One region of the Actinoplanes sp. NPDC049316 genome, then DNA from elsewhere that is predicted to be linked to it. Evidence: riboswitches for the same ligand, from Rfam matches in the RefSeq annotation. Region 1 holds a riboswitch; the other holds the start of a gene.
The links. Region 1 has a riboswitch for thiamine pyrophosphate ahead of thiE (thiamine phosphate synthase). Riboswitches for the same ligand answer to the same signal wherever they lie in the genome.
Positions count from the first base shown of each region.

Region 2: linked by a shared signal. The riboswitch ahead of AB0K03_RS27390 (ECF transporter S component) and the one ahead of thiE (thiamine phosphate synthase) in region 1 are both predicted to bind thiamine pyrophosphate.

Region 1 covers NZ_JBFAQM010000014.1:36,072-50,878, reverse strand. Annotated here, with positions in the region: gene rpsK (30S ribosomal protein S11) at 1-81, shown strand, start outside; gene rpsD (30S ribosomal protein S4) at 98-724, shown strand; gene AB0K03_RS21690 (DNA-directed RNA polymerase subunit alpha) at 818-1,840, shown strand; gene rplQ (50S ribosomal protein L17) at 1,914-2,501, shown strand; gene truA (tRNA pseudouridine(38-40) synthase TruA) at 2,576-3,391, shown strand; gene AB0K03_RS21675 (hypothetical protein) at 3,432-4,514, opposite strand; gene AB0K03_RS21670 (methyltransferase) at 4,641-5,267, shown strand; gene AB0K03_RS21665 (ATP-binding cassette domain-containing protein) at 5,299-6,954, shown strand; TPP riboswitch at 6,999-7,110, shown strand; gene thiE (thiamine phosphate synthase) at 7,104-7,748, shown strand; gene thiO (glycine oxidase ThiO) at 7,745-8,770, shown strand; gene thiS (sulfur carrier protein ThiS) at 8,767-8,967, shown strand; gene AB0K03_RS21645 (thiazole synthase) at 8,969-9,718, shown strand; gene AB0K03_RS21640 (thiamine phosphate synthase) at 9,712-10,275, shown strand; gene thiD (bifunctional hydroxymethylpyrimidine kinase/phosphomethylpyrimidine kinase) at 10,272-11,030, shown strand; gene thiC (phosphomethylpyrimidine synthase ThiC) at 11,103-12,686, shown strand; gene AB0K03_RS21625 (ribonuclease domain-containing protein) at 12,740-13,186, opposite strand; gene AB0K03_RS21620 (hypothetical protein) at 13,558-14,807, opposite strand, start outside.
Region 2 covers NZ_JBFAQM010000021.1:11,970-26,776, reverse strand. Annotated here, with positions in the region: gene AB0K03_RS27400 (energy-coupling factor transporter transmembrane component T) at 1-786, opposite strand, end outside; gene AB0K03_RS27395 (ABC transporter ATP-binding protein) at 783-2,210, opposite strand; gene AB0K03_RS27390 (ECF transporter S component) at 2,213-2,806, opposite strand; TPP riboswitch at 2,872-2,978, opposite strand; gene AB0K03_RS27385 (alpha/beta hydrolase) at 3,118-3,933, shown strand; gene AB0K03_RS27380 (DUF6328 family protein) at 4,009-4,545, shown strand; gene AB0K03_RS27375 (hypothetical protein) at 4,523-5,128, opposite strand; gene AB0K03_RS27370 (Fur family transcriptional regulator) at 5,159-5,566, opposite strand; gene AB0K03_RS27365 (metalloregulator ArsR/SmtB family transcription factor) at 5,563-5,880, opposite strand; gene AB0K03_RS27360 (metal ABC transporter permease) at 5,877-6,764, opposite strand; gene AB0K03_RS27355 (metal ABC transporter ATP-binding protein) at 6,814-7,593, opposite strand; gene AB0K03_RS27350 (metal ABC transporter substrate-binding protein) at 7,590-8,519, opposite strand; gene AB0K03_RS27345 (DUF6703 family protein) at 8,567-8,827, opposite strand; gene AB0K03_RS27340 (antibiotic biosynthesis monooxygenase) at 8,861-9,202, shown strand; gene AB0K03_RS27335 (hypothetical protein) at 9,220-9,765, shown strand; gene AB0K03_RS27330 (glycine--tRNA ligase) at 9,827-11,206, shown strand; gene AB0K03_RS27325 (hypothetical protein) at 11,203-13,407, opposite strand; tRNA gene AB0K03_RS27320 (tRNA-Lys) at 13,410-13,481, opposite strand; gene AB0K03_RS27315 (XdhC family protein) at 13,525-14,007, opposite strand; gene dusB (tRNA dihydrouridine synthase DusB) at 14,049-14,807, shown strand, end outside.

The sequences.
Region 1 (14,807 bases):
GGCCTCGAGGTCGGGCAGATCTCCGACGTCACGCCGCAGCCGCACAACGGATGCCGTCCGCCGAAGCGTCGTCGGGTCTGAGGGAGAGACAGAAGTAATGGCTCGTTACACAGGTGCGGACTGCAAGCGCTGCCGCCGCGAGAAGATGAAGCTGTTCCTCAAGGGCAGCAAGTGCGATGGTCCGAAGTGCCCGTTCGAGTCCCGGCCGTTCCCGCCCGGGCAGCACGGCCGTGGCCGGACCAAGGAGACCGAGTACCTGCTCCAGCACCGCGAGAAGCAGAAGGCCCGTCGTACGTACGGCGTGCTCGAGAAGCAGTTCCGCGGTTACTACGAGGAGGCTGTCACCAAGCCCGGCAAGACCGGTGAGGTGCTGCTGCAGATCCTCGAGTCGCGTCTCGACAACGTCGTCTACCGGGCCGGCTACGCCGCGTCCCGCGACATGGCCCGGCAGCTGGTCAAGCACGGCCACTTCCTGGTCAACGGCGTGAAGGTCGACATCCCGTCGTACCGGGTCAAGGAGCACGACATCGTCCAGGTCCGCGAGAAGTCGAAGGAGATGACCCCCTTCGTCGTCGCGCAGGCCCAGGCCGGTTCGCGTCCGACCCCGGCATGGCTGGAGCCGATCCCCAGCGACATGAAGATCCTGATCCACACGCTCCCGGCCCGCGGCGTCATCGACACGCAGGTCCAGGAGCAGCTGATCGTCGAGCTCTACTCCAAGTAGCGCTCTGCCCGGGCGCCTCCTCGCGGAGGCGCCCGGGGTAGTTCATGAGGACGGGCATCAAATAGCGGGTGCCCCGACAGAAAGAAGAATCGCGTGCTCATCAGCCAGCGCCCGAGCCTCTCGGAAGAGTCGCTCAGCGAGACCCGCTCCCGGTTCACCATCGAGCCCCTGGAGCCGGGCTTCGGCTACACCCTCGGCAACTCGCTGCGGCGTACGCTGCTGTCGTCCATCCCGGGCGCGGCGGTCACCAGCATCAAGATCGACGGCGTGCTGCACGAGTTCACCACGATCCCCGGTGTCAAGGAGGACGTGGTCGAGCTCGTCATGAACGTCAAGGAGCTCACCGTCAGCTCCGAGCACGACGAGCCCGTCAGCATGTACCTGCGCAAGCAGGGCCCGGGCGACGTCACCGCCGGTGACATCCAGCCCCCGGCCGGCGTCTCCGTGCACAACCCCGACCTGAAGCTGGCCACGCTGAACAGCAAGGGCCGGCTCGACATGGAGCTCACCGTCGAGCGGGGCCGTGGCTACGTCACGGCGGCGCAGAACAAGAGCGCCGGCGCCGAGATCGGCCGCATCCCGGTCGACTCGATCTACTCGCCGGTCATGAAGGTCACCTACCGCGTCGAGGCGACCCGTGTCGAGCAGCGTACCGACTTCGACCGCCTGATCATCGACGTCGAGTCGAAGGCGTCCATCTCGCCCCGTACCGCGCTGGCGTCGGCCGGCTCGACCCTCGTCGAGCTGTTCGGTCTCTGCCGCGAGCTGGACGAGACCGCCGAGGGCATCGACATCGGCCCGTCGCCGCAGGACGCCCAGCTGGCCGCCGACCTCGCCCTGCCTATCGAGGAGCTGGACCTCACCGTCCGGTCGTACAACTGCCTCAAGCGCGAGGGCATCAACACCGTCGGTGAACTGATCGGGCGGACGGAGGCCGACCTTCTGGATATAAGGAATTTCGGTCAGAAGTCGATCGACGAGGTCAAGATGAAGCTCGCCGGAATGGGCCTGGGCCTCAAGGACAGCGCGCCGTCCTTCGACCCGGCGCACGTGGTCGACTCGTTCGGCGACGTGGACTACGACACCGACGACTACCGCGAGACCGAGCAGCTCTGAGCCTCGGCTGCCGCGCTGGGCGGCCTAAGCGGCTTCGCCGCACTGCACGGTAAAAATCCAGAAGGAGCAAGCAATGCCCACGCCCACCAAGGGTCCCCGCCTCGGCGGCAGCCCGGCGCACGAGAAGCTGCTGCTGGCCAACCTGGCCACGGAGCTCTTCCGGCACGGGAAGATCAAGACGACCGAGACCAAGGCGCGCCGGCTGCGCCCCCTGGCGGAGCAGCTGATCACCAAGGCCAAGCGCGGTGACCTGCACGCCCGCCGCCGGGTGCTCACGGTCGTCAAGGACAAGGACGTCGTGTACGCCCTGTTCGAGCAGATCGCGCCGCGCTACGGCAACCGTCCGGGTGGCTACACCCGGATCACCAAGACCGGCATCCGCAAGGGTGACGCCGCTCCCATGGCCGTCATCGAGCTGGTCGAGGAGCTGCAGGTCGCGGCCACCACGGCGCCGGCCAAGAAGGCCGCCCGCAAGGCCGCCGCGCAGCAGGACAAGGTCGAGGCGCTGGCCCGCGAGGACGAGGCGCCGGCCAAGGCCGACGCCCCGGCCGGGACGGCCGGCGACCAGGACGCCGAGCCGCCGGTGAACGCCTCCGGCGACAAGGGCGCCGAGGGCCCGGGCGACCAGGCCGAGGGCGAAGACACCGACGCCAAGGCCTGATCAGGCACATGCGGCCCGGCACCCCACGCGGGGTGCCGGGCCGTTTCGTCTTTCACGGAACGGCAGGTCTGCGGGTGACGGACACGACTCGACTCCGCCTCGACGTCTCGTACGACGGCGGGGACTTCTCCGGCTGGGCTGCTCAGCCGGCGCGCCGTACGGTGGCCGGGGTGCTCACCGAGGCGCTGGCCCGGCTCGTGGGCGCCGACGTGCCGCTCGGGCTGACTGTGGCGGGGCGTACGGACGCGGGGGTGCACGCGACCGGGCAGGTGTGCCACATCGACGTGCCGACGCCCGTGTGGGAGTCGCTGGCGGAGTCCCTGCTGCGCCGGCTCGCCGCGCTGATGCCGCCGGACGCGCGCGTACGGGCTGTGACGCCGGTGCCGTCCACATTCGACGCGCGGTTCTCCGCGACGTTCCGGCGGTACGAGTACCGGGTCGCCGACACCGTCTTCGGGCCCGAGCCGCTACGGCGCCACGACACCATCGGCTGGGTGCGTCCGCTCGACCTGGAACGGCTCAACGCGGCCGCGGCGGGGCTCGTCGGGCTGCACGACTTCGCCGCGTACTGCAAACGCAAGGAGCATGCGACCACCGTGCGGGCCATCACCCGCCTGGACTGGCGTCGCGAGCCGGACGGGGTCGCCGTGGCGACCGTGCAGGCCGACGCGTTCTGCCAGGCGATGGTCCGCAGCCTGGTGGGGGCGATGCTGACCGTGGGCGACGGGCGGCGGGACCCGGGCTGGCCGGCGAAGCTGCTGACCCTGCGGGAGCGGTCGAGCGAGGTCACGGTGGCGCCGGCGCACGGGCTGACGCTCGTGGCCGTCGGCTATCCCGCAGAGAGCGAGTACGCCCAGCGCGCCGACGCGACGCGCCGTCTGCGCGCCTGATCCGCCGCCTGTCCGTGCTGCGCGCCTGGCGGCCGGGACGTCAGGACTTCGCGGCGCGCCTGGCGATGACCTGGCCGGCGAGGTGGCGTTCGATCAGGTCGGTGGTGATGCGGGCCGCGTACGGGTCGTCGTCGGCCACCAGGGCGCCGTCCGGGCGGGAGATCACGCAGTAGAGCAGGTAGTGGCCACGGGCGTGCCAGTTGACCTGGGCCAGCGGGGGCGCCGGTGAGCCCGCGCCGGCCGGGATCAGCGAGGCGAAGGTGCCCGTACCGGCCTCGACGAGGATCCCGGCCCGGTCGCTGGCCCGCGTCGCCGCGGCCTCGTCCGCCAGGTTGAAGACTCCCGCGGTGACCTGGTAGCCGCCGTACGGGGCGGTGAGGCGGCCGCGGACGAGCTGGGAGCAGCCGTTCTCGGCGAGGACGGCTCCGAGGTCCCCGGTGGCGCCCAGCCCGCAGTCCTCCTCCGCCTGGGTCGACGTCACCTCGTACGGTGCCCCGCCGGCCGGGGTGATCCGGGTGCCGGGGAAGACCTCCGTACCGGTCAGCGGGGCGGCGTCGAGCTGCCGGGAGCTGATCGATGCCGGCGCCGCGATCGCCGCGGAGGTGTCGCCGACCGGGCCGCGCTGCTCCTCGGCGATCACGAAGAAGATGCTCAGCACGATGATCGACAGAACGATGAGCGCGCCCAGACCGCTCAGGAGGACGTGCATGGCCTCGCCGGGCTCCTGAGGGCCGTGCCGGAGAGTGCGTGAGCGCGCCGGCCGGCCGGGACGCACCGTCGCGGGCCGTGCCAGGGTCCCGCCCGCGGTTCGGAGGACGGCCTCGAGGCGTTGCGTGAGGTGGGCGGAGGCGGCCTGCAGCGTGGATTCGACGGGCCGCAGGAACGCCTGGACACCCACGGAGGCTCGGCGGCGCGCGGCGCGGCGGTGCGGGGTCGCCTGGTGCGAGACGGGCTGAGGCGTTCCGGCCGTGCGGCGGCGCTGGGCGGGGATCGACGCGCGGCGGTGCTGCGCGGGCGGCGTACGGGTGAGGCCCGGCATGAGCGACGTGGGCCTCGCGAGGGTGGCGAGTCCGCTTCCCTGGTTCGCACGGTGGGCGGAGCGGGGCTGAGGGGCGCGGAACATGCAGCCTACGGTAGGAGCGCACCCGAATCGATGGACGCACACTTTGTGCGGCACCCCGGTGCGCCACCGCTCGTTGTGCGGCGACCCGGTGCGGGTCGCTCGAGGGTCCGGCGGGACACTGGCAGGGTGACTGCGGACCATTACTTCACTGCCGAGCCGGCGACTCCGGAGAGCCGGGGGCGCATCGAGTTCACCGCGGCGGGGCGGGCGTACGACCTGGTGGTGGCGCGCGGGGTGTTCTCGGCCGGTCGGCTCGATCCCGGCACCGCCGTCCTGCTGCGCAAGGCCGACCTGCCGGGCGCCGCGACGACGGGGAACCTGCTCGACGTCGGCTGCGGGTACGGCCCGATCACGTGTGTGCTCGCCGGCGAGGCGCCGGGCGCGACCGTTTACGCGATCGACGTCAACGCCCGGGCCCGCGACCTGACCGTGGAGAACGCCGCCGCGCTCGGGCTGGCGGACCGGGTCCGGGTGTCCGCCCCCGACGAGGTGCCCGCGGACGTGACGTTCGACGAGATCTGGAGCAACCCGCCCACGCACGTCGGCAAGGCGGAGCTGCACGCGCTGATGCAGCGGTGGCTGGAACGGCTCGCGCCGGACGGGGTGGCGTGGGTGGTCATCAACCGCAACCTCGGCGGCGACTCGCTGCACGGGTGGCTGACCTCGCTCGGCTGGGACGTGGCCCGGGTGGCGAGCCAGCGCGGCTTCCGGGTGCTGCGGATCACCCGCGGTGCCGCCGGAAAAACCGACTGACCTGCGTCGTCTCCTCGGGGAGGATGGCCGCGTGGGTTACGTGGATGTCTCCGGGGTCGCGTTCGTGCTGCCGGACGGGCGAGAGCTGTTCTCCGATGTCTCCTTCCGAGTGGGTGAGGGCGCGAAGGTGGCGCTCGTCGGCCCCAACGGCGCGGGGAAGACGACCCTGTTGCGGATGGTCGCCGGGGATCTGGCCGTACCCGCCGGGACTGTCGCGCGGTCCGGCGGGCTGGGGGTCATGCGGCAGTTCATCGGGATGATCGGCGATGACCGTACCCTCGAAGATCTTGCCTTGTCCCTGGTCGCGCCCGCGTTGCGGGCCGCGGCGGACGCGGTCGCCGGCGCCGACGCCGCGTTGCGGGCCGACCCGGATTCGGAGAAGGCGCAGATGCGGTTCGCCGGCGCGCTGGCCGGATGGGGCGAGGCCGGCGGCTATGACGCCGAAGTGCTGTTCGACACCGTGGCCGTGGCCATCCTGGACAAGCCGTGGGACGAGGTGAAGCACCGGCCGGTGCGCACGCTCTCCGGCGGGCAGCAGAAGCGGTTCGCGCTCGACCTGCTGCTGCGCGGCGGCGACGAGGTGCTGCTGCTCGACGAGCCGGACAACTTCCTCGACGTGCCCGGCAAGCGGTGGCTGGAGGCGCGGCTGCGGGAGTCGCCGAAGTCGGTCCTGTACGTGTCGCACGACCGGGAGCTGCTGGCCCAGACCGCCACCCGGGTCGTGGCCGTGGAGGGTGGCAGCGCGTGGACCCATCCGGGCGGGTTCGCCTCCTGGCACGAGGCCCGGTCCGACCGCCACGAACGGCTGCTCGAGCTGCGGCGGCGGTGGGACGAGGAGCACGTGAAGCTGAAGGAGCTCGTGCTGACCTTGAAGCAGAAGGCGACGTACAACGACGGGATGGCGTCGCGCTATCACGCCGCCCAGACGCGGTTGCGCAAGTTCGAGGAGGCCGGGCCGCCGCCGCTGCCTCCGAAGGAACAGTCGCTGCGGATGGATCTGCGCGGCGGGCGTACGGGAAAACGGGCCGTGGTGTGCACGGGCCTGGAGCTGGAGGACCTGACCTTTCCGTTCGACCTGGAGATCTGGTACGGCGACCGGGTCGCGGTCCTCGGCGCGAACGGCACCGGCAAGTCGCACTTCCTGCGGCTGCTCGCGGCCGGCGGCACCGCGCCGGACGTCGAGAACAAGCCGGTGGACGGGGCTCCGCTGGCGCACGTCGCGCACAACGGCACGGCCAAGCTGGGCGCCCGGGTCCGGCCCGGGCACTTCTCGCAGACGCACGACCGGCCGGAGCTGGTCGACCGTACGCTCGTCGAGATCCTGTGGCGCGGCGACGACCACCGGGCCGGGCGGGACCGGGCCGGTGCGATGAAGGCGCTCAACCGGTACGAGCTCGCGGCGCAGGGAGATCAGCTCTTCGGCACGCTGTCCGGTGGGCAGCAGGCGCGGTTCCTGGTGCTGCTGCTCGAGTTGTCGGGTGCCACCGTGCTGCTGCTCGACGAGCCGACCGACAACCTCGATCTCGCTTCGGCGGAGGCGCTGGAGGAGGGGCTGAAGGCCTTCGAGGGCACGGTGATCGCGGTCACCCACGACCGCTGGTTCACGCGGGGATTCGATCGGTTCGTGCTCTTCCAGGGTGACGGCGAGGTCGTGGAGACGCCCGAGCCGGTGTGGGACGTGCGCTGAGGGGGTTTACGCGGACCGCGGCGCGGCGTTAGTGTCGGCGGCGGAACCAACCCCACGGGAGTCCGGTGCACCGGGCTGAGAGGGGGGCTGTCGCGGCCCCCGACCGTCGAACCTGATCCGGGTCATGCCGGCGCAGGGAGGAGCGCGTTGTGGACCCTGCTTTCCCGTGTCTGCACCTCATCACCGATGCCCGTCCCGGCCGTGACGCCGTCGCCGTCGTCACCGCGGCCGTGGCCGCCGCACGCGGTCTCGGCTCGGCCGGCCGGCTGGCGGTCCAGGTCCGCGTCGAGGACGACGTCACCGATCGGGCCGCGTACGAGCTGGCGGCGGCGGTCGTCGGCCTGTGCCGTCCGGCCGGGGTGTTGTGCCTGGTCAACGACAGGCTGGACGTGGCGCTCGCGGTCGGGGCGGACGGCGGCCACGTCGGCGCGGACGACCTTCCGGTGGCCGCGGCGCGCCGCGTGCTCGGCCCGGCGGCGGTGCTCGGTGGGACGTGCCGCGACGAGGCGGCCGCCCGGGCGGCGGTCGCGGACGGGGCCTCGTACCTCGGTGTGGGCCCGGCTTTCCTGACCGTGACCAAATCCGGGCTGCCCGCGCCGCTCGGGGTGGCCAGGATCGGTTCGGTCGCGGCTTCGGTGCCCGGCGTGCCGGTGGTGGCCATCGGCGGCGTGACCGCGCAGAACGCTCCCGAGCTGCGCCGCGCCGGGGCTGCCGCGGTCGCCGTCGTCGGCGCGGTCGCCGACGCGGCGGATCCCGGTGAGGCGACCGGGCGGCTGCTGAAGGCGCTGTCGTGAGCCACGTGACCGTGGTCGGCGGGGGCATCATCGGGCTCTCCGTCGCATGGCGACTCGTCCAGCGTGGACGGTCCGTGACCGTGATGGACAGCGGTGGCGACGAGGGCGCCTGGTACGCCGCCGCCGGGATGCTCGCTCCGGCCGGGGAGACCGCGTTCGGCCAGGATCCACTGCAGGAACTGCTGCTCGAATCGGCGCGGCGGTGGCCGTCCTTCGCCGCGGAGCTGGAGCGGGAGACGGGCCACGACCTGTGCTACAACGCCACCGGGGCGGTGGATGTGGCGCTGACCGGCGACGACCTCGCCGAGGCCCGGCGGATGTGGGCTTTCCGAGAGCAGCGGGAGCTCAAGATGCGCCGCCTGCCGCCGAGCGACCTGCGCGAGCTGGAGCCGGCCCTCTCGCCGCGGGTGCGTGGTGGGGCGCACGTGCCCGACGACCACCAGGTGGATCCGCGGCGCGTGGTCGCCGCGCTGCGGGCCGCCCTCGCAGACGCGGTGACGACGAGCCGGATGACGTCGCTTCCCGGCGGCACCACCGTCGTGGCCGCCGGACTGGGTACCGCCGGGCTGACCGGGTTGCCCGTACGGCCGGTGAAGGGTCTCGTGCTGCGGCTGCGCGGGGAGCCGGGCGTCCTGCGGCACATCGTGAACGGGTACGTCGACGGACGGCACGTGTATCTCGTGCCGCGACCGGACGGCGAGGTGGTCGTCGGCGCGACCCAGGAGGAGCGGGCCGACTTCACGGTGACCGCCGGGTCCGTGCTGGAGCTGCTGCGCTCGGCCGTCGACCTGGTTCCCGAGCTGGCCGAGTTCGAGCTCACCGAGACCGTGGTCCGGCACCGGCCGTCCACACCGGACAATGCGCCGCTGCTCGGGCGCTGGACCGGGGACGTCGTCGTGGCCGCGGGCCACCACCGCAACGGGGTGCTGCTGGCGCCCGTCACCGCCGATCTCATCGCCGACCTGGTCGAGGGCCGGGTCGATCCGTTGCTCGCAGCGTTCAGCCCCGGGAGGTTCGCGTGAGGGTCACTGTGAACGGCGCCGGCCGTACGGTCGAGGCCGGCAGCACCGTCGAGCGGCTCGTCGCCGCCGTCACCGAGGCGCGGCGCGGCGTCGCGGTCGCCGTGAACGGCGAGGTCGTGCCCCGGTCGGCCTGGCCCGGCGCCCGGCTGTCCGAGGGCGACCGGGTCGAGGTGCTGACCGCGGCGCAGGGTGGCTGACATGGCGGACCTCTTCGGGGAGTCCCGGCTGATCCTCGGCACCGGCGGGGCGGAGAGCCTCGCCGCGCTCGAGGCGGCGATCGTGGCGTCCGGCACCGAGATGGTCACCGTCGCGCTGCGCCGGATCGACGCGGCCGGGCCGGGCCTGCTGCCGATGCTCGACCGGCTGGGCATGCGCGTGCTACCGAACACGGCCGGGTGCTACACCGCCGCGGACGCCGTCAAAGCCGCGAAGCTGGCCCGGGACGCGTTCGAGACCGACCTCGTCAAACTCGAGGTCATCGGCGACGAGCGGACCCTGCTGCCGGACGGCGTGGAGCTGTTGCGGGCGGCGGAGCGGCTGGTCGACGACGGGTTCCGGGTGCTGCCGTACACCAGCGACGATCCGATCCTCGCCCGGCGGCTGGCCGACGCCGGGTGCACGGCGGTGATGCCGGCGGGCGCACCGATCGGGTCGGGGCTGGGCATCAGCAACCCGCACCACATCCGGCTGATCCGCGACAGCGTCGACGTGCCGGTGATCCTCGACGCCGGCATCGGCACGGCCTCGGACGCTGCCCTCGCGATGGAGCTCGGGTGCGACGGCGTGCTGATCGCCTCGGCCGTGACCCGTGCCGAGGACCCCGCGCGAATGGCCGCTGCCATGCGGCACGCCGTGGAAGCCGGGCGGCTCGCGGCCGGTGCGGGCCGCATCCCGAAGCGCTATCACGCTCTTGCGTCCACTTCGGACGAGGGGATGCCGGCATGGTGATCCCGTCCGGCGTCGTCGTGCTCACCGATCGCGGACTCGCGGCGGGGCCGCTCGTCGAGGTGGTCCGGGCCGCGGTCCGCGGCGGCGCGTCGTGGGTCGTCCTGCGCGAGAAGGATCTTTCGTACGCGGACAGATACGCCCTCGCCTCAGAAGTGAGGACCGTCGTGCCGCCCGGACGATTGATCATCGCGGGCCCGGATCCGCTGGGTGGCAGCGCCGTGCATCTGTCTGCTGTGGATAACCGGCCCGACGGCGTGGAGCTGGTGGGACGATCGTGGCACGGATTCGAGGAGCTGTCCGATGAGGACTATGTGACGGTGTCGCCCGTCTACGCCAGCCGGTCGAAGCCCGGATACGGCCCGGCGCTGGGTTCGTCCGGGGCGGCGTGGCTGGCGGGGGAGCGGACGTGGCTTGCGCTCGGCGGCGTCGATTCGGCGTCGCGGGTTCGCGAGTGTCTTGATGCCGGAGCGGCGGGGGTGGCGGTGATGGGTGCGGTGATGCGGGCCGACGATCCGGAGAAGGTCACGCGGGAACTGGTCGAGGCGGTGACCACGTGACGCCCGTCGTGGTGCTGACGATCGCGGGGTCGGATTCGGGGGGCGGCGCCGGGATTCAGGCGGATCTCAAGACGTTCGCGGCGCTGGGGGCGTACGGGGTTTCGGTCATCACGGCGGTGACGGCTCAGAACACCCGGGGGGTCACCGCGATCCACTCGATTCCGGCGGAGATCGTGGCGGCTCAGCTCGACGCGGTGCTGTCGGACTTCGAGGTGGCGGCCGTCAAGGTGGGCATGGTGGGGGATCCGGCGGTCGCGGAGGTGATCGCCGCGCGGGCCGCGGAACTGCCGAACCTGGTGGTGGATCCGGTGCTCGTCGCCACCAGTGGCAGCCGGTTGTCCGGTGTTGCTTCTGTCTCGCCGCTGATCCCGTACCCGAGGGTTCTGACGCCGAACCGGCACGAAGCCGGCGCCCTCACCGGTGGCCGGGTCGAGACGGCCGAGGAGATGGCCCGGGCGGCGGCCGACCTGGCCGCGCGCGGGCCCGAGGCGGTCGTGGTGACCGGCAGCGAGCTCGCCGTCGACCTGCTGCACACCGCGGGGCGCAGCGAGACGCTGCGCGGTGAACCCGTTCCGACCGCCAACAATCACGGATCCGGCTGCACGTTCTCGTCCGCGATCGCGGCGCGGCTCGCCCTGGGTGACGACGTCGCGGCCGCGGTGCGGGCGGCCAAGTCCTACGTCGCGCGGGCGCTGGCCGGCGGCCGCGACTGGAAGCTCGGGGCGGGACCCGGGCCGCTGCACCACTTCGCCTGAGGGCTCTTGCTTCGCAGGCCGTGATCCCTCGCGGCCTTGTCACGCCCGGTTCATCACGATTGGGGAGGAAACATGAGGCGCAAGGTGTACGTCGAGGGCTCGCGTCCGGACCTGCGGGTGCCGTTCGCCGAGGTCGAGCTGACCGGGGACAACCCGCCGGTCCGGCTCTACGACACGTCCGGACCCGGCAGCGATCCCGAGGTGGGGCTGCCGCCGCTGCGCGGGCCGTGGATCGCGTCCCGGGGCGACGTCGCGCCGGTCGCGGGCGGGGGTACGCCGCTCGCCGGGTCGCGTCCGACCCAGCTCGCCTACGCGCGGGCCGGGATCGTCACCGACGAGATGGAGTTCGTGGCGATCCGCGAGGGCGTCGACGCGTCCGTGGTCCGCGAGGAGATCGCGGCCGGTCGCGCGGTGCTGCCGGCCAACGTCAACCACCCGGAGAGCGAGCCGATGATCATCGGGTCGCGGTTCCTGGTCAAGGTCAACGCCAACATCGGTACGTCCGCGGTCACGTCCTCGATCGCGGAAGAGGTCGACAAGCTCACCTGGGCCACCCGATGGGGCGCGGACACGGTCATGGACCTCTCCACCGGCAAGCGCATCCACGAGACGCGCGAGGCGATCATCCGCAACTCGCCCGTCCCGATCGGCACCGTGCCGATCTACCAGGCGCTCGAGAAGGTCGACGGTGACCCGGTCAAGCTCTCCTGGGAGGTCTTCCGCGAGACCGTGATCGAGCAGGCCGAGCAGGGCGTCGACTACATGACCGTGCACGCCGGGGTGCTGCTGCCGTACGTGCCGCTGGCCGTCGACCGGGTCACCGGCATCGTGTCGCGCGGCGGCTCGATCATGGCGGCCTGGTGCCTCGCGCATCACCGGGAGAACTTCCTCTACGAGAACTTCGCCGAGCTGTGCGAGATCCTCGCCCGGTACGACGTGACGTTCTCGCTGGGCGACGGGCTGCGCCCCGGATCCATCGCGGACGCCAACGACGAGGCGCAGTTCGCCGAGCTGCGCACACTGGGCGAGCTCACGCACGTCGCGTGGGAACACGGCGTCCAGGTGATGATCGAAGGGCCCGGGCACGTGCCCATGCACAAGATCAAGGAGAACGTCGACCTGCAGCAGGAGCTGTGCTCGGGTGCGCCGTTCTACACGCTCGGGCCGCTGACCACCGACATCGCGCCGGCGTACGACCACATCACCTCGGCCATCGGCGCGGCGATGATCGGCATGTTCGGCACCGCGATGCTCTGCTACGTCACGCCCAAGGAGCACCTCGGGCTGCCGGATCGCGACGACGTGAAGGCCGGCGTGATCGCGTACAAGATCGCCGCCCACGCCGCGGACCTGGCCAAGGGGCACCCGGGCGCGCAGGCCTGGGACGACGCGCTGTCGAAGGCCCGGTTCGAGTTCCGCTGGGAGGACCAGTTCAACCTGGCGCTGGACCCGGACACCGCGCGGGCGTACCACGACGCGACGCTGCCCGCGGCGCCGGCCAAGACGGCGCACTTCTGCTCGATGTGCGGGCCGAAGTTCTGCTCGATGAAGATCACGCAGGAGCTGAAGGAGTACGCCGCGCAGGGGATGAAGGACAAGAGCGACGAGTTCCTGAACGCGGGCGGTCGGGTGTATCTGCCGGTCACGACCGCTTGACGTGCTCGTCGCCCGGCTGCCTCTCGCGGCGGCCGGGCGGCGGGCCGGATCTCTCAGAGCTTGTAGAAGTTGACGTAGTGGTCCGGGGTGAACCAGGTCTCCTTCGTGGACCGGTTCACCACGATCCGGTACGCGTCCCGGGCCGCGCCGCGCGACCGCGGGTAGACGTCGTACTCGTTGTAGGTGGCGTTCGTCGGCAGCTGGCGCTCGCGGTTCTGGAACGTGCCGCCGGTGTAGTTGTACTGGCCGTAGGGCCACGTGTACCAGCCGGAACCCGTCGGCCAGCCCAGCTGACTCCAGCCCGACCGGGCCGTACGCGCGTCGGTGCAGCGCGACATCGTGCAGCTGGAGTAGACCGAGGCCTCGGCGGCGGCCGTGTGCTCCGGCGCGACCACGGCCGGCGCGACGAGCGTGCCACCGGTGAGCGCGAAGACGATCGCGACCGCCGAGAGCAGGCGGCGCAGGGGGGACGGGCGGGGTGCCGGTGTGTCGACGGACATGCGGACTCCGTAGCGTCGGGGCCCGTCGTACCGCGGGCCGTGCGCTCATCGTCCGGCGATCGGGAGCGTGACGGTACCTCCGTGACGGATCATTCCATCGGCGTTCGACTATGCGTTGGCCGGGGCTTGCTGGGCTTTCGCTTGATTTTCCGGCCGATCTCGCGCATGGGCCGGCGTCCGTAGCCTCCGCTCGGGGCTTCGGCCGTGCTTCGGCTCGGCAGGGCTCTGTCCCGGCCCGGTTGGGTCGGTCGGGGCCTTGTTCCTCCACGGCCGGGCTGGTCGGGCCGTGTTCCTGCGTGGCCGGGTTGGTCAGGGCCTTGCTCCCCTGCGGCCGGGCTGGTCAGGGCTTTTGTCCCGGGCGCGGCTGCGGGTTACTTGCCGAGGCCGCTCACCCAGTCCACGTAGTCCTCGTCCTTGCGGCGGCGCAGGCCGAAGCGGTTGCGGCCGCCGCCCGCCGGTGGGCCGTCCGGGGCGGGGGCCTGCTGCGGGACGTCCGCGTGCTTCGGCGCCGGGGTGACGGGCAGCGGCGGCGTCACCGGCTGCGGCTGGGGCAGCGGCGCGCTGACCATGGTGGGTTCCGGGGTGAGGGGCTCCGAGGCGCGGCCCCGGGCGAACGGGCGGAGGCTGCGGCCCAGGCGGCCGGGGACCGGGCGGGGTTGCTCCGCGGTCGGCGCCGGGAGGGCTTCCGGGGGGATGGGGCGGGTTGCGGGCTCCGGGACGTACGGCTTCGGTGCGGCGGTGGGGGTCTCCGTGCCGGCCTGGGCGTTGCCGCCGGCGCCCGGGTTGTCCTTGCCGCGGGCGAAGGCGTCGAAGGGGGCCGGTTCCGGGGTGGCGTACTCACCGAGGGGGACGCTGTGGCCCGCCGGGGCGGGGGAGGTCGGACGACGGGTGGGGAACTCGCCGGTGCGGCCGGTGAACGCGTCGGCCGCGCTGGAGCGGCGAGCGGTGGGACGTTTCGGTTGCGGCGTACCCGTGGTGTCGAAGACCGCGGTGTCCGACGTGCGCAGCTGAGGGTCGGTCGTCGGTTCGGCCGGCGCGGGCGCGGCGGCGGCCGGAGGGCGAGGGGGCGTGGCGGCCGGCGAGGGGGTCGGCGTGGCGGCGGTGGCCGGTGGGCGGGCAGGGGCGGCGGCGGGGGGTGGGGACGTCGGCGCGGCCGCGGCGGCGATGGCCGATGCCGGCTGCTCGACCCGCTTGGGCAGCGGGGGGCGGTCGTCGGTGGGTCCGTCGCCGGCGTCGTCCTGCTCGTCCGAGGCGGGGGAGCGGCGCAGGACCGCCGCCAGGACCGATCCCAGGACTCCGGCGCCGGTCGCCGTCATCGCCGCCCAGTACGGCACGACCTGGTAGCGGGCGTCGCCCGAGCCCGGGCCGGCGATCAGGTAGGCGATCGTGAGCAGCGCCGGGCCCGGCATGCCGGCCAGCGCGATGGTCAGCGTCGGCAGGTCGCGCCGGCGGGCGGTCCAGCCGAGGATCGCGCCGAGCAGCAGGGCGAGCGCCGGCATGGTGGCCAGGGCCGTCCGCTGGGTCACCGCGGGGGTGAGGAAGCTCGCGTCGAAGACCCCGAGGCGTACGGCGGGGAGCGGCTTGCCCGGCGCCAGCGACGGCGACACGGACACGACAGCCA
Region 2 (14,807 bases), on a different contig from region 1:
GAAGAAGCCGGTCAGGACGCTCGTTGTCAGGGCCGCTGCCCCCAGCACCCCGGCACCCACCACCAGCGCGACGTCCGCACCCGTGAAGTGCTGTCTGCGGGCGTACGTGCGCGGCGTCGTGGAGTCGAAGCCGCGGGCGTCCATCGCCGTCGCGAGGCGGCCGCCGCGGCGAAGGGCGCCCACGAGCAGCGCGAACGCCGTCGACGTGAAGAGGCGCAGCTTCGCCAGCGGGTTGCGGCCCGCGTCGATGCCGCGGGCGCGGCGGGCCAGCGACAGCATCTGCCATTCCTCGGTGAGCAAGGGGATCAGGCGGAAGGCGGCCAGGGCGCCGATGGCGAAGCGGGCCGGGGCCTTGGCGTTCTGGACGAGGGCGTCGGCGAGGTCGGTGGGGTCGGTGGTGGCGAAGACGATGATGCCCGGCAGGGCCACCGCGAAGACGCGCAGGACGAGGCCGAGCGCGCCCGCGACCACGCCGGTGGTGATGTCGAAGGGGCCGACGGCGACCAAGTGGGCTCCCGTACGGTCCGCGGCGAACAGCACCATCGTCACGAGGATGCCCGCGGCGGCGAGGGTGAGCGGCCACGCGCGGCGGGCCAGGACGCCGTAGCGGACGCCGAAGAACGGCAGGACACCCAGCTCGACGGCCAGGGCGAGGGCCGGGGTGAGCGGGTCGAGGGTGGCGATCAGGGGCGCCGAGAACAGCAGCGCCGCGCCGAGCTTCGCGACCGGGTTGCGCCGGGCCAGCGGCGCCGCCGGGTCCGCGATCGGCTCCAGGACCAGTGTCACGGCCGCAACCGGGGCAGCGGCGGTGGTGCGGGGACGCCGAGGGGGTGGACCCGGTCGGCGAGCGAGGTCACGAACGCCTCGTCGTGGGTGACGGCGACGATGCCGTGGCCCTCGTCGCGCAGGGCGGCGAGCAGGGCCACCAGCTCGATCCACGTACGCCGGTCCTGCCCGAAGGTCGGTTCGTCGAGCACCAGCAGCCGGGGCGCCGTGGCCAGAGCCGTCGCCACGCTGAGCCGCCGCGCCTCCCCGCCGGAGAGCGTGTGCGGATTGGCCCCGGCCAGCGCCGTCAGCCGCAGCCGGGCGAGCAGGTCGTCCACGGTGGCCGACACCTGGGCGGGGGAACGGCCGAGGCGGCGTGGCCCGAGCGCCAGCTCGTCGGCGACGCGGCTGGTGACGAACTGGTGTTCCGGGCTCTGGAACACCGAGCCGATGCGGCTGGTGAGGTGCGCGGCTCGCCACTTGTGCGGCGGTCTCGCCTCGCCGAAGGCCTCGATGCGGCCGGCCGTGGGGGCCAGGAGGCCGCCGAGCAGCAGGGCCAGGGTGGACTTGCCGGCGCCGTTGGGGCCGGTCACCGCCAGGACCTCGCCGCCCCGGGCCGTCATGCTGACCTCGGTCAGCCGGTGCCGGAAGGCCGCGGCGTGTGCCCGTACCAGATCATCGCCCGGCGCCGCGACGGCCGGGTGCCGGGGCAGCGGATAGCCCGGCACCCAGACCCCCTGCTCGGCCAGCGACGGGCCGTGACCGGCGAAGACGACCTCGGGCGCGCCGTCGGCGGCGACGCCGCCGCCCGGCGCGAGCACCACGACCCGGTCGATCAGCGGGAGCGCCTCGGCGACGCGGTGCTCGACGACGATCAGCGTGCTGTCCCGGTCGTGGGCCCGCGCGATCGCCTCGCGGATCAGCTCCCCGCCGGCCGGGTCGAGGTTGGCGGTGGGCTCGTCGAGCAGCACCAGGCCGGGCCGCAGGGCCAGCACGCCGGCGAGCGCGAGGCGTTGCTGCTCGCCGCCGGAGAGCGCGGAGGTGCCGCGGGTGATCGGGTACGGGAACCCGACCCGGTCCAGCGCGTCGCTGACCCGCGGCCAGATCTCGCCCGCGGGCACGCCCCTGTTCTCCAGGCCGAACGCCACGTCGTCGCCGCTGCGGGCCATGACGAGCTGGGTCTGCGGGTCCTGGAAGAGCAGGCCGACGCCGTCGCGGGCCTTGCGCGGATCCAGCCCGTCGATCTCCACGGTGCCCTCGGCCTCGCCGGAGTCCTCGGGCAGCAGCCCGGCGAGCGCGGCGAGCAGGGTGCTCTTGCCGGCCCCGGAAGGTCCCAGCAGCAGCACCCGCTCGCCGTGCCGGATGCGCAGGTCGACGCCGCGGACCGCCCAGGACCGGCGCCCCGCGTGGCGCCAGCCGAAGTCCCGCAGCAAGACCTCCGCCATGGTCAGACCAGTGCCCGGTCCCGGCCCGCGGCGAACCTGTCGAGCACGCCCGTCGGCGCCAGCGCGCGGGTCAGCGCCCAGCTGCCGGCACCCGCCACGACCGTGCTGCTGACGATCGTGAGCAGGGCGTACGGGATCCGGTAGTCCCAGAGCGCGTAGCTGCCGTTCCACACGAAGAAGTCGAACAGCGCGGCGCTCAGCCCGGTGAGCGCCCCGGCGAGCAGCGCGGCCGGCAGCTTCCACGACCGGTAGAGCAGCATCGCGAAGGCGAGCTCGGCGCCGAGGCCCTGCACGAGGCCCTGCGGAATGACGACCGCGCCCCACTGCGCGCCCAGCAGCGCGGAGATGATCGCCGCGACCGTCTCGGTGTAGAGCGAGGCGCCGGGCTTGCGGATGATCAGGCCGGCGAGCACGGCCGGGATCAGCCAGACGCCGTAGAGCAGCGTCTGCGCCGGCGGGAAGAACGCGAACGCGCCGCCGGTCGCTCCCCAGAGCAGGTTCCAGGCCCAGAAGATGACGCCGAACGCCACGGCGATGATCGAGGCGATCACGATGTCGATCGTGCGCCAGCGGTACGGGTTGGTGTAGCCCTTCATGTATGCCTCCCAGCGGTACCGGGAGGAGACGCACGCCACGGCCGGGCTGAACCCGGACGCGGCGCGGCTGGAGAAGACCGAGCTCCCTGCGCTGGCATTACCCAGATCAGGTTCGAGGGTCTGCGGGCGGTGACCCGCACTCTCAGCGCTGTGCGCTCCCCTGTCGGATGAATCCTTTTCGCGACCTACCTTGACCCCCGCATGGCGGGGGCTATGTGCTGTGTCTCCACCGTCGCGAAGAGGATTCACTGCGGTGTGTTTCGATGACGCTAACACCGTACGGCCGTACGGGACAGCGTAGGAGGCGTCACATGGAGATCAAGGCCAGAGGGCTCACCTTCGACGTGTACGAGGGCGGCCCGGCCGACGGCGCCCCGGTGCTCCTGCTGCACGGCTTCCCGCAGGACCACCGCGAGTTCGACCTGATCCTGCCCCGGCTGCACGCGGCGGGGCTGCGCACGTACGCCCTGGATCAGCGCGGCTACTCGGCGGGCGCCCGGCCGGACGCGGTCGCCGACTACCGGCTGACCGAGCCCACGGCCGACGCGGTGGCGGTGCTCGACGCGCTCGGCGTGGAACGGGCGCACGTGATCGGCCACGACTGGGGCGCCCAGGTGGGCTGGCTGCTCGCCGCGCACCACCCGGACCGGGTCCGTACGCTCACCGCGGTCTCCGTGCCGCACCCGCGCGGGCTTGCCGTCTCGCTGCGCAACCAGCCGTCGCAGCGGCTGCGGTTCGCGTACATGAAGGTGTTCCAGTCGCGGTTCGCCGAGCGGCTGCTGCTCGCGCGCGGCGGCGAGGTGCTCAAGCGGATGATGCGCCCGATCGGGGCCCGCGCCGACCGGTACGCGGCCGCCATGGCCGAACCGGGCCGGCTCACCGGGGCGCTCAACTGGTACCGGGCGCTGTCCGGGCGGCAGCTCGCCGGCGTCGGCAAGATCACCGTGCCCACCACGTACGTCTGGAGCGACGGCGACCCGGTCGTCGGCCGGTCCGCGGCGCTGGCCACCAGCACGTGGGTCGAGGGGGACTATCGCCTGGTCGTGCTGCGCGGCGTCGGGCACTGGGTGCCGGAGGAGGCGCCGAACGCGCTGGCCGACGTGGCCCTGGCACGGATCGGCGTTTGACGTTACGGCCGGCCGGGAATCCGTGGCGCCACATGACGGTGAGGAGACGACCAGATGGCCGCCGAGAAGCGCCGGATGAAGAATGAGACCGAGAAGCAGCGCTGGGACCGCAATTTCGCCGATCTGCTGCAGGAGCTGCGGGTCGCTCAGACCGGCGTGCAGATCCTGTTCGCCTTCCTGCTGACGCTGCCGTTCAGCAGCGGCTTCCCCAAGGCGACGGAGTTCCAGCGGGACACGTACATCGTCGCGCTGGTCTCGACCGCCTTCGCGACCGCGCTGATCATCTCGCCGGTGGCGTTCCACCGGGCGCTGTTCCGGCAGGGCCGTAAGCCCGAACTGGTCCGGCACGCGCACCGGATGGCGACCGGTGGTCTCGCCTTCATGCTCATCGCCATGGTCAGCAGCGTCCTGCTCATCACCGACTACCTGCTCGAGACCTGGGTCGCCGTGCTGTTCACGGTCGTGACCGCGGTGTTCTTCCTGACGTTCTGGGTGGCCATCCCGATCGCCCGGCATCACTGGCTGGACGAGGACGTCGACGAGGAGAACGAGGACTTCGCGGAGGACGCCGCGGAGCCGAACGCGGAACCTACCGTTTCGTCGCGGGCCTGAGCCCGAGGTCGCGCAGCTCCAGCGCGGCCAGGGCCTCGACCGCCGCGGCGTCGCCGTTGCGCCAGGACTGGGCGATGTCGGGGCCGAGCGCGGCGAGCTCGTTCAGCGGCCGGCCGGCCAGCGCCCGCAACGCCAGCAGGTCACGGCCGGCCGGCTGGTCGCGTACCACGGCGGCCACGCCGGCCCGGCGCATCCAGCGCAGCCGCCGCGGCAGCCACAGGAACAGCACGAGCGACAGGGGCACGGCGACGGTCAGAAGCGCCATCGCGACCGCCATGTTGTCCACGACCTCCTGCTGCTGCCGGCCCGCCTCGGCGAGCTGCGACGCCGCCCCGGCCGCGCTGGTGAACGGGGCCGTCAGCTCGTCGCCCACCAGCGGCACGCGGCCGACCTTGCCACCGATGTCGCCGAGGTTGCCGGCGATCCCGGTGCCGGCCTCCTGCAGCTTCTGCCCGGGCACGCCGAGCTTCTCGACCATGTCGTTCACCCAGAACCCGGCTCGGATCCACGCGTAGACCCACAGGACCACGGCCAGGTCGGTCAGCAATTGGCGTACGGCGGTGGGCAGCCGGTCGGCGTACATCTTCACGCGCGCCAGCCTCCCACGGGAGGGCTAGGACTGCTGGGCCGCGCACTCCGGGCAGGTTCCGAAGATCTCCATGGTGTGCGAGACGTCGACGAAACCGTGCTTGCCGGCGACCCGCTGCGCCCACGTCTCCACGGCCGGGCCCTCCACCTCGACGGTGCGCCCGCACGAGCGGCAGACCAGGTGGTGGTGGTGTCCCTGGCTGCACCGCCGGTACAGGTGCTCGCCGCCGGGCGGGCGCATCACGTCGATCTCGCCGGCGTCGGCCAGCCCTTGCAGCGTGCGGTAGACCGTGGTCAGACCGACCCGCTCGCCCCGCTCGCGCAGGATCGCGTGCAGGTCCTGGGCGCTGTGGAAGCCCTCGCAGTCGGCGAGGAGGTCCCGGACCGCGGTGCGTTGCCGGGTGTTGCGGACAACGGTTCCCTCGTCCGTCACGATCCCTCCCTTGCGTGGCTGACGGCGTCGGCGACGATGTGCGCGACGTGTTCGTCCACGAGCGAGTATGCGATCTCGCGTCCACGCCGTGCACCCCGCACCACGCCGGCGCCGCGCAGCACCCGCAGGTGCTGCGAGACCAGCGGCTGCGGCGCACCCAGCTTCTCGACCAGTTCGTGCACGCACCGTTCGCCGCCGCCGAGCTCCGCCACGATCGCGACGCGGATCGGCGCCGACAGCGCGCGCAGCAGCTCGCCGGCCGCCTCGTACGCCTCGTAGCCGGTGGCGACGCCGTGCACCGGATCCGCGCTCATCGGGCGCCCGCCTCCTGCAGCACGACGTCGGGTGGTTCGCCGTTCTCGGCGGGGCGTTCGGCCGGGATGTGCCGGCGCAGCACCCGCCACGTCGCGCCACCGACGGTGACGGCGAGGAAGGCCGCGATCGCCAGGATGACGATGGTGGCGCCGGGTGCGGTGTCGGCCTCGCCGGCCACCCAGACCCCGGTCGCCGCGGCGGTCAGGCCGATGCCCATCGCCACCGCCATCGTGCTGCGGAATCCGCGGGTGATCTGCTGCGCCGCCGCCACCGGCACCACCATGAGGGCGCTGACGAGCAACAGGCCGACGGTGCGCATGGCGATCGTGACGGTCACGGCCGTCGTGGCGGCGATCACGAGATTGAGCGTACGCACGGGAAGCCCGGAGACGCGCGCGTACTCCTCGTCGTGGCAGACGGCGAACAGCGCCGGCCGCAGCGCGAGCATCGCGACGAGCACGGCGGCGCCCAGGATCGCGATGACCGTCAGGTCCTGCCGGGTCGTGGTGATCAGCGAGCCGAAGAGGTACTGCGTCAGGTTGGCGTTGGCGCTGTCGTGGGACAGTCCCACCAGGACCACACCGCCCGCGATGCCGCCGTAGAACAGCAGGGCCAGCGCGAGGTCGCCGGACGTACGGCCGCGTTCGCGCACCAGCTCGACGCCGACGGCCCCCACCACGGCGACGATGACCGCGGTGAGCACCGGCGACTGCTGCAGCAACAGCCCGACGCCCACACCGGTCAGCGCCACGTGCCCGATGCCGTCGCCGATCAGCGACAGCCGGCGCTGCACGAGGTAGATGCCCAGCGCGGGGGCGGCCAGCCCGATGACGAGCGCGCCGGCCAGGGCCCGCAGCATGAAGTCGTACTGAAAAAGACTCATGCCTTCGGTCCTGTCGTGGGCGGCGGGTGGGGCGGTCGGATGGTCATGACTAGTTCGCCGGCATTCTGTCCGTGGGGGCCACGCAGATCCTGGGCTGTTCCGGCGTCGCGTGCGGGTGGACGTGGTCGTGGTGAGGGCCGGCGTGATGCCCGGCCGGCTGGGGGACCGCACCCTCGTACGCGATCAGCCCGTGGTGCACGACGACGGCCCGGTCGATCAGCGGCTCCAGCGGGCCCAGCTCGTGCGCGACGAGCAGCACGGTGCCGCCGCGCTCGACGAAGCCGGCCAGCGCCTTCGCGAAGGCCTCCTGGCTGGCCACGTCCACCCCGGCGGTCGGCTCGTCCAGGACCAGCAGGTCGGGGCGGCCGGCCAGGGCGCGGGCGATGAGCGTGCGCTGCTGCTGGCCGCCGGAGAGCGTGCTGACCGGGTCGTCGATGCGCTCCAGCAGACCCACGTCGTCCAGCGCGGCGCGGACGGCCGCGCGGTCGGCGGCGCCCGGGAACCGGAAGATGCCGCGGCGGGCGAGCCGGCCCGAGGACACGACCTCGCCGACCGTGGCGGGCACCCCGCTGCCGGCGCCCATGCGCTGCGGCACGTACCCGACGCGGGCCCACTCGCGGAAGCGGCGCTGCGGGGTGCCGAAGAGCTCGATCTCGCCGTCGGCGAGCGGGACCAGGCCCAGGATCGCACGGATCAACGTGGACTTGCCGGACCCGTTCGCGCCCAGCACGGCGACGACCTGACCGGCGCCGACCTTCAGCGAGACGTCACGCAGGACCGTGCGGCCGCCGTACGCGACGGCGGCGTGGCGTACCGAGACGACGCTCATGACGTGCACCCCAGGGCAGTGGTGAGCGCGGCGAGATTGGCGCGCATGACGGTGAAGTAGTCGGCGCCGGGCTCGGTCACGCCCTCGATCGGGTCCAGGACCGCCGTCCGCGCGCCGACCTCCCGCGCGATGGTCTCGGCGACCTTCGGGCTGACCAGGGTCTCGAAGAAGATCGTGGTGGTTCCCGTGGCTCTCGCCTCCTCGGCGACGTGGGCGAGGCGCCGCGGGGACGGCTCCGCCTCGGGGGAGATGCCGGTGATGCCCACCTCGGTGAGCCCGTACCGGTCGGCGAGGTAGCGGAAGGCGGCGTGGCTGGTCACGAGCTCGCGCCGGGCGCAGGTGGTGAGGGCCTTCGCGTACTCGCCGTCCAGCGCGGTCAGCTCGGTGCGCAACGTCCCGGCCCGGCTCGCGTACGCGTCCGCGTGCGCGGGATCGGCCTGCGCGAGCCGCTCGGCCAGCGCGCCGGCGATCGTGGCGTAGCGGGCCGGGTCGAGCCACACGTGCGGGTCGGCGCCCTCGCCCGCCTCGGCGTGCTCCTCCTGGCCGGGCTCGTGCTCGTGCTCCTCGGACGGGAGCAGCCGCACCACGGCCCCGGCGTCGAATGCGCGGTCCCGCGCCTCGAGATCGACCGCCTGGTCCACGGCCGGCTGGAAACCCTTCAGGTACACCACGAGCCCGGCGGTGCTGACCTTGCCCACCTGGCGCGGGCTGAGCTCCACGTCGTGCGGCTCCGCGCCGGGCTTGGTCAGCTGGATGACGCGGACGGCGTCGCCGCCGACCCGCTCGGCGAGGAACTGCAGGGGGTAGAAGGCCGTGACCACGTCGAGGCGGCCGTCGCTGAACCCGCTCGGGCGCTCGGCGCATCCCGCCGTCGCGCCGAGCAGCAGGGCTGCGGCGGTCGCGGCGAGAGCCCGGCGGGGGAGCATGACACCACAATGCGCCGAGTTGGTAATGATTGTCAAAAGCGCATACGTCAGAGCGCCTTGGCCAGCGCCGCCGCGAACAGCAGGGTCAGCAGGATCAGCCGTACGGTCCGCAGCGCCGGCGTCTGCACCGGCCACGTCGTGAAGGTCAGCGCCGTCAGGGCCGCACCGAGCAGGAACAACAACGCGGCGCCGACGATGCCGGGCAGGAACAGGCCCGCGACGAACACCACCAGCGCGGCGATGAAGGCCGTCGTCGGGTTCACGGCGGCCAGGCGGCGCAGCAGGTTGCCGGGCGGGGACGGGGTCACGTCGGGCTCCTCGGGGATGCGTACGCTCACGTCATGCTGGTGCTGAACCGCTTCGTCGTCCCGCCGGACACGCAGGACCCGTTCGTCGAACGGGCGCACGCCGCCCTGACCGCCCTGGCGGCGAGCGCCGGTTACCTCTCCGGCCGCCTGACCCGCGCGCTGGACGACCCCGCCTACTGGACCCTCGTCACCGAGTGGGAGTCCGTCGGAGCCTACCGCCGGGCGCTCGGCGGATTCGACGTCAAGGTCCACGCCACCCCGCTGCTGTCGGAGTCGCTCGACGAGCCGTCGGCCTTCGAGACCCTGGCGAGCGCCGCGCCCGGCGCCGGGGTCGAGGCCCGGGCCAGCGACCGGGCCGCCGAGCCCTGGCGCTGAGCCGTACGCTTGATCGCATGACCACCCTGGGTGCGCCCCCGCCGCCGGGCCCCGCCGGCCCGCCACCGCAGCAGGGGCCGTCTCCTGAGCCGGCGCCGCCGCAGGGTCCCGGCGTGTTCCCGCCGTTCCCCGCGCCGCCGGTCGAGGGCCGCGGCCGCCGCGTCGGGCTCGGGCTCGGCCTCGGCGCCGGGGTGCTCGTGCTCGTCCTCGGCGGCGGGCTGGCCGCGGTCATCGGGCTCACCACGGTCGCCACCCGGGCCCTCAACGAGCAGGCCGACGTGGTCGTCAGCGACTACCTCGACGCGGTGCGCGACAAGCGCTACACCGAGGCGTACGACATGTTGTGCCAGCAGACGAAGGACACCGAGACCGAGGCGGAGTTCACCAGCCAGGTCTCCGCCGAGAAGCCGATCGCGACGTTCGACGTGGGTGACGTCGAGCTCACGCAGATGTCGGCCCCGGTCGACGTCACGTACACCGACGGCTCCAGCGCCGAGCTCCGGGCGTACCTCGCGCAGAACCGCCGGACGGGCGGTTTCGAGGTGTGCCGCGTCGAGGAGTAATCTCCTGATTTTGTCCGCATCCCTTTAGTCCCCGCCGACAACCAGCCGGCGTAGGAGGAACATGCCCGTCGACCGTATCGACGCCGTCGTCAGCCTGGCCAAGCGCCGCGGCCTCGTCTTCCCCTCCAGCGAGATCTACGGAGGCACCCGCTCGGCGTGGGACTACGGCCCGCTCGGCGTGGAGCTCAAGGAGAACGTCCGCCGCCAGTGGTGGCGCACCATGGTGCAGCAGCGCGACGACATCGTCGGCCTCGACTCCGCCGTCATCCTGGCCCGCGACGTGTGGGCGGCCTCCGGGCACCTCGACGCGTTCGTCGACCCGCTGACCGAGTGCCAGTCCTGCCACAAGCGCTTCCGGGCCGACCACCTCGAGGAGGCGTACGAGGCCAAGCACGGCTCGGCCCCCGCCTCGCTGAGCGAGCTCAACTGCCCCAACTGCGGCAACAAGGGGACGTTCACCGAGCCCAAGATGTTCAACGGGCTGATGAAGACGTACCTCGGCCCCACCGAGAGCGCGGAGGGCCTGCACTACCTGCGGCCCGAGACCGCCCAGGGCATCTTCGTCAACTACAACAACGTGGCGACCGCCGCGCGCAAGAAGCCGCCGTTCGGCATCGCGCAGGTCGGCAAGTCGTTCCGCAACGAGATCACCCCGGGCAACTTCATCTTCCGTACGCGCGAGTTCGAGCAGATGGAGATGGAGTTCTTCGTCGAGCCCGGCACCGACGAGACGTGGCACGAGTACTGGCTCGAGCAGCGCTGGAACTGGTACCGCGACCTCGGCCTCGCGGAGAACAACCTGCGCTTCTTCGAGCACCCCAAGGAGAAGCTCTCGCACTACTCGAAGCGCACGGTCGACATCGAGTACAGGTTCCGCTTCGGCGGCACCGAGTTCGCCGAGCTCGAGGGCATCGCCAACCGCACCGACTTCGACCTGAGCACGCACTCCAAGCACTCCGGCGTCGACCTGTCCTTCTTCGACCAGGAGAAGCAGGAGCGCTGGGTGCCGTACGTCATCGAGCCGGCGGCCGGCCTGACCCGCGCGGTGCTGGCGTTCCTGCTCGAGGCGTACGACGAGGACGAGGCCCCCAACACCAAGGGCGGCGTCGACAAGCGGACGGTCATGCGCTTCGACCCCCGCCTGGCCCCGATCAAGGTCGCGGTCCTGCCGCTCTCGCGCAACCCGGAGCTCTCGCCGAAGGCGCGCGGCCTCGCCGACACGCTCCGCAAGCGCTGGATGGTCGAGTTCGACGACTCGCAGGCGATCGGCCGCCGCTACCGCCGCCAGGACGAGATCGGCACGCCGTTCTGCGTGACGGTCGACTTCGACACGCTCACCGACGACGCGGTGACCGTCCGGGACCGCGACACGATGAAGCAGGAGCGGGTCGGCCTCGACGCGATTGAGGACTACCTAATCAAGCGCCTGCCGGGTTGCTAGAACGCTTGTAGCCAGTGGCGGGTGGTCGTCCAGCCTTCGAGGCGGCGGCCGCCCGCCGCTGTCGTTCCGTCGGCGGCGAAGCGGCCACCCCCGGCGACGTGGCGCAGGCCGGCGAGCGCCGGGGTGAGCCGGTCGCGCACGGCGGGCCGGGCGGCGGTGAGGATCGCCTCGAAGTCGTCCAGGACCGGTCCGGGGTCGGTCGCCCCGGGCACGGCCAGGTAGAAGATCACGTTGCGCCACGCGTACGCGATGTCCTTGATCATCGGCAGCGGGCGCGGGTCGCCGGGCAGCCGGGCGGTGAGCCGGCACCCGGCCTCGAAGGCCCGGCGGGCGAGCGTCGCCCAGTCGCCGGCGGGGGTGACACCCGCGCGCACCAGCGTGGCCAGGTTGTGCGTGGTGAGGATCTGGCCCTGCTCGATGAGCATGCCGCCCGCCGCGACGGTGAACGTGTGCCGCCAGGCCCCCGTCCGCGAACGGCACAGCCACTCGAAATCGGCGTCGGGCGCGGCGACCGCGGCGTAGTCGATGTCGTAGTAGCGGGCGTACAGACTTCCCTCGAGCAGCTCGCCCGCCAGCCGGGCCGCACGCAGGAACTTGGGCGAGAAGGTGCCCATGAAGATGTCCGCGGCGAGCTCCTCCACCCACGGCAGCCCCGCACCGGCCTCCCGGCTCAGCGCGGCGAGCTCGCGGACCAGCGGGTTGGGCAGCAGCGTGCCGGGGAAGCCGTCGATCGCCAGCTCACCCAGCCGGCGCAGGGTGGCGTGGGCGTCGCGACGGGTGTCGTCGCCGGCCTCCCGGTACGGGCGCACGGCCGCCACCCACGGCAGCTCGGTGAGCCGCACCTGGCTTTCCAGGTTCCGCAGCAACAGGGACCGGCGGTTGCGGAACGCGCGGTACGTCGCCGCCATCAACGCCCGCAAAGCCGGATCCCGGTACGCGGCAGCGCTCGTCTCGGCGGCGATCTGCGGCACCAGCTCGGCGAGCACCTCGGCGGATGGGACCACGCCGGCCTCGATCAGCTCGGGGATCCGCCCGGCCCGCGCCCGCCGGATCACGCCGCGGATCGACGGGGGGATCGGCGTACCGGCCGGTACCGCGTACACCTCGGCCTCCGCCTCCCGCACCGGGACGCAGAGCGCCTCCACGTCCCGTACGCCCCGGCCGGGGTCGAGCGTCGCGAGGCGGCCCACCACCACCCGCGCGAGCAGGTGGTGGGCGGGTATGCGAGCCTCCCGCGCCTGCCGCTCCCGCAGTGCCGCGTGCTCCGGCGAACCGGGCACGCCCCGCCGGGCCAGCATCGAGCCGGCGACGTGACGCAGCAGCCCGAGCGCCTTCGGGGGCAGCTTCCTGTCCGCGACGGCCTGCTCGGCCGCCGCTCGCAGGACGGCCAGGTTCTCCTTCGGCCGACGGTGCTTGCCGCAGCGGGTGTGCGCGGCCGCGAGCTGCTCGTAGCGCCCCAGCAGACCCCGGGCCCGGTCCCGCCAGCCGGGCGGGAACACCGCGGCCACGGTCCCGTCGGCGTCGCGGGTCTCCAGCCACAGCGTCAGGAACTCGTCGGCGAGCGGATTCCACACGGTCAGCGCCTCGCGCATCGCCGCCACCCGGGGGTTCTCCCGGCGGCCGGCCAGCGCGGCGCTGACCTGCCCGGCGTCGGCGCGCCAGACGAGCTGCGGGTCCGGCCCGCCCGCCGGGTCCGGCACCGGGGTGAAGCACAGGCGGTCGGCGTACGGGCCCATCTCGTCGACCAGGGCGAGGGCCGCCGCCCGGTCACCAGCCCGCAGCAGCCACGCCACCGTCAGCAGCGCGGCCTGTTCCGGCAGCTCGAGCCGGTAGCCGCCGCTGTCGAGCAGCGCGCCCAGCTCGGCCTGCCCGGCCTCCGTCAGGTGGTACGCGAACAGCGCGGCCCGGTCGGTGGCGATCCCCGGGCGGGTCTCGTGGGGGCGCAACGGTCCGGCCGCTGCGGGCGTACCCGTGGCGAAGCCGCCCCTGACGACCTCGGGGGTCACCCAGGCCGGCAGCCCGGCGACCGGCGTGCGTGACCCCGGGTTCACGGCTCCGGACGCCATCGCCCGCATGACCTGCACCCAGCGCCGCACCCGCCCGTCGGCGCGCTCACGGGTAGCGGCGTCCTCGTGGGTCAGCGCGGTGACGAGGGCCGTCGCCAGCTGGGCGTGCGGGTAGCCGCTCTCCTGCATGTCCATCGCCAGCGTGGCGGGTGCTGCCCCCGCGCCCTCCGGGGTAAGAGCCCGGTGCTCTGCTGCTGAGCTACACGCTGCGTTCCGTCGCCGTACGGTACGACATCCCGCGCGGCGTGCCGATCAGAATTCGAAGCCGCCCGGTCGCTCGTTGCGGTCGGCGATGAGCCCCGCGAGCGTCGCCACGGCGATCTCCGCGGCGGTCCGGCTGCCGATGTTCAGCCCGATGGGCCGGTGCACCCGGGCGATCTCCTCGTCCGGCACGCCGAGCTCCTTCAGCGCCGCGATGTGCGGGCCCTGCTTGTGCGGGTTGCCGATGATGCCGATCCATCGGGCGTCGCCGGCCAGCGCCTCCTTGAGCACCGCGCCGAGCTCCGGCCGGTGATGGTCGGTCAGCACGATGTCGGTGTGCCCGGTCACCCCCGCGGCGGACAAGTCACCCACGAAGGAGTCGCCGTGCGGCCTCGGCGAACCCTGCAGGCGTACCGGGTCCGGCTCCACCAGCGTGCACCGGAAACCCACCTCCAGGCCTATGCGCAGCAGCGCCTCGGCGACCGGGGATTCGAAGACGGCGACCAGGTGGCGGGGGCTCTGCTCGGTCTGCACAGGCTGACTGTGCCAGACACCGGTGTGTAATGCTCGACTGCGTGACTCTCGCACTCTCCGCCAAGCCGTTGACGCTGGGCGGCCACCAGGTGTGGCCGCCGGTCGTGCTCGCGCCGATGGCCGGCATCACCAACGTGGCCTTCCGCAAGCTCTGCCGCGAACAGGGCGGCGGCGTGTACGTCTGCGAGATGATCACCACCCGGGCCCTGGTGGAGCGCATCCCCAAGACCCTCAAGATGATCCAGTTCGGGCCGGACGAGGACTTCCGCAGCCTCCAGCTCTACGGCGTCGACCCGGACGTGACCGCCGCGGCCGTCCGGATGGTCGCCGAGGAGAACCTCGCCGACCACGTCGACCTCAACTTCGGCTGCCCGGTCCCCAAGGTCACCCGCCGCGGCGGCGGCAGCGCGCTGCCCTGGCGGCGCAAGCTTTTCGGCCGCATCGTCAAGCAGGCGGTCGAGGCGGCCGCGCCGGCCGGCATCCCGCTCACCGTCAAGATGCGCAAGGGCATCGACGACGACCACCTGACCTACGTCGAGGCCGGCCTGATCGCGCAGGAAGCGGGCGTCGCGGCGGTCGCACTGCACGCGCGTACGGCGGAACAGCGCTACTCGGGAACGGCCGACTGGGATGCGATCGCGACCCTGAAGCAGGCCCTCGACGTCCCGGTGCTCGGCAACGGCGACATCTGGGAGGCCTCCGACGCGATGCGCATGGTCGCGCACACCGGCGTCGACGGCGTGGTCGTGGGCCGCGGCTGCCTCGGCCGCCCCTGGCTGTTCAAGGACCTGCAGGCCGCG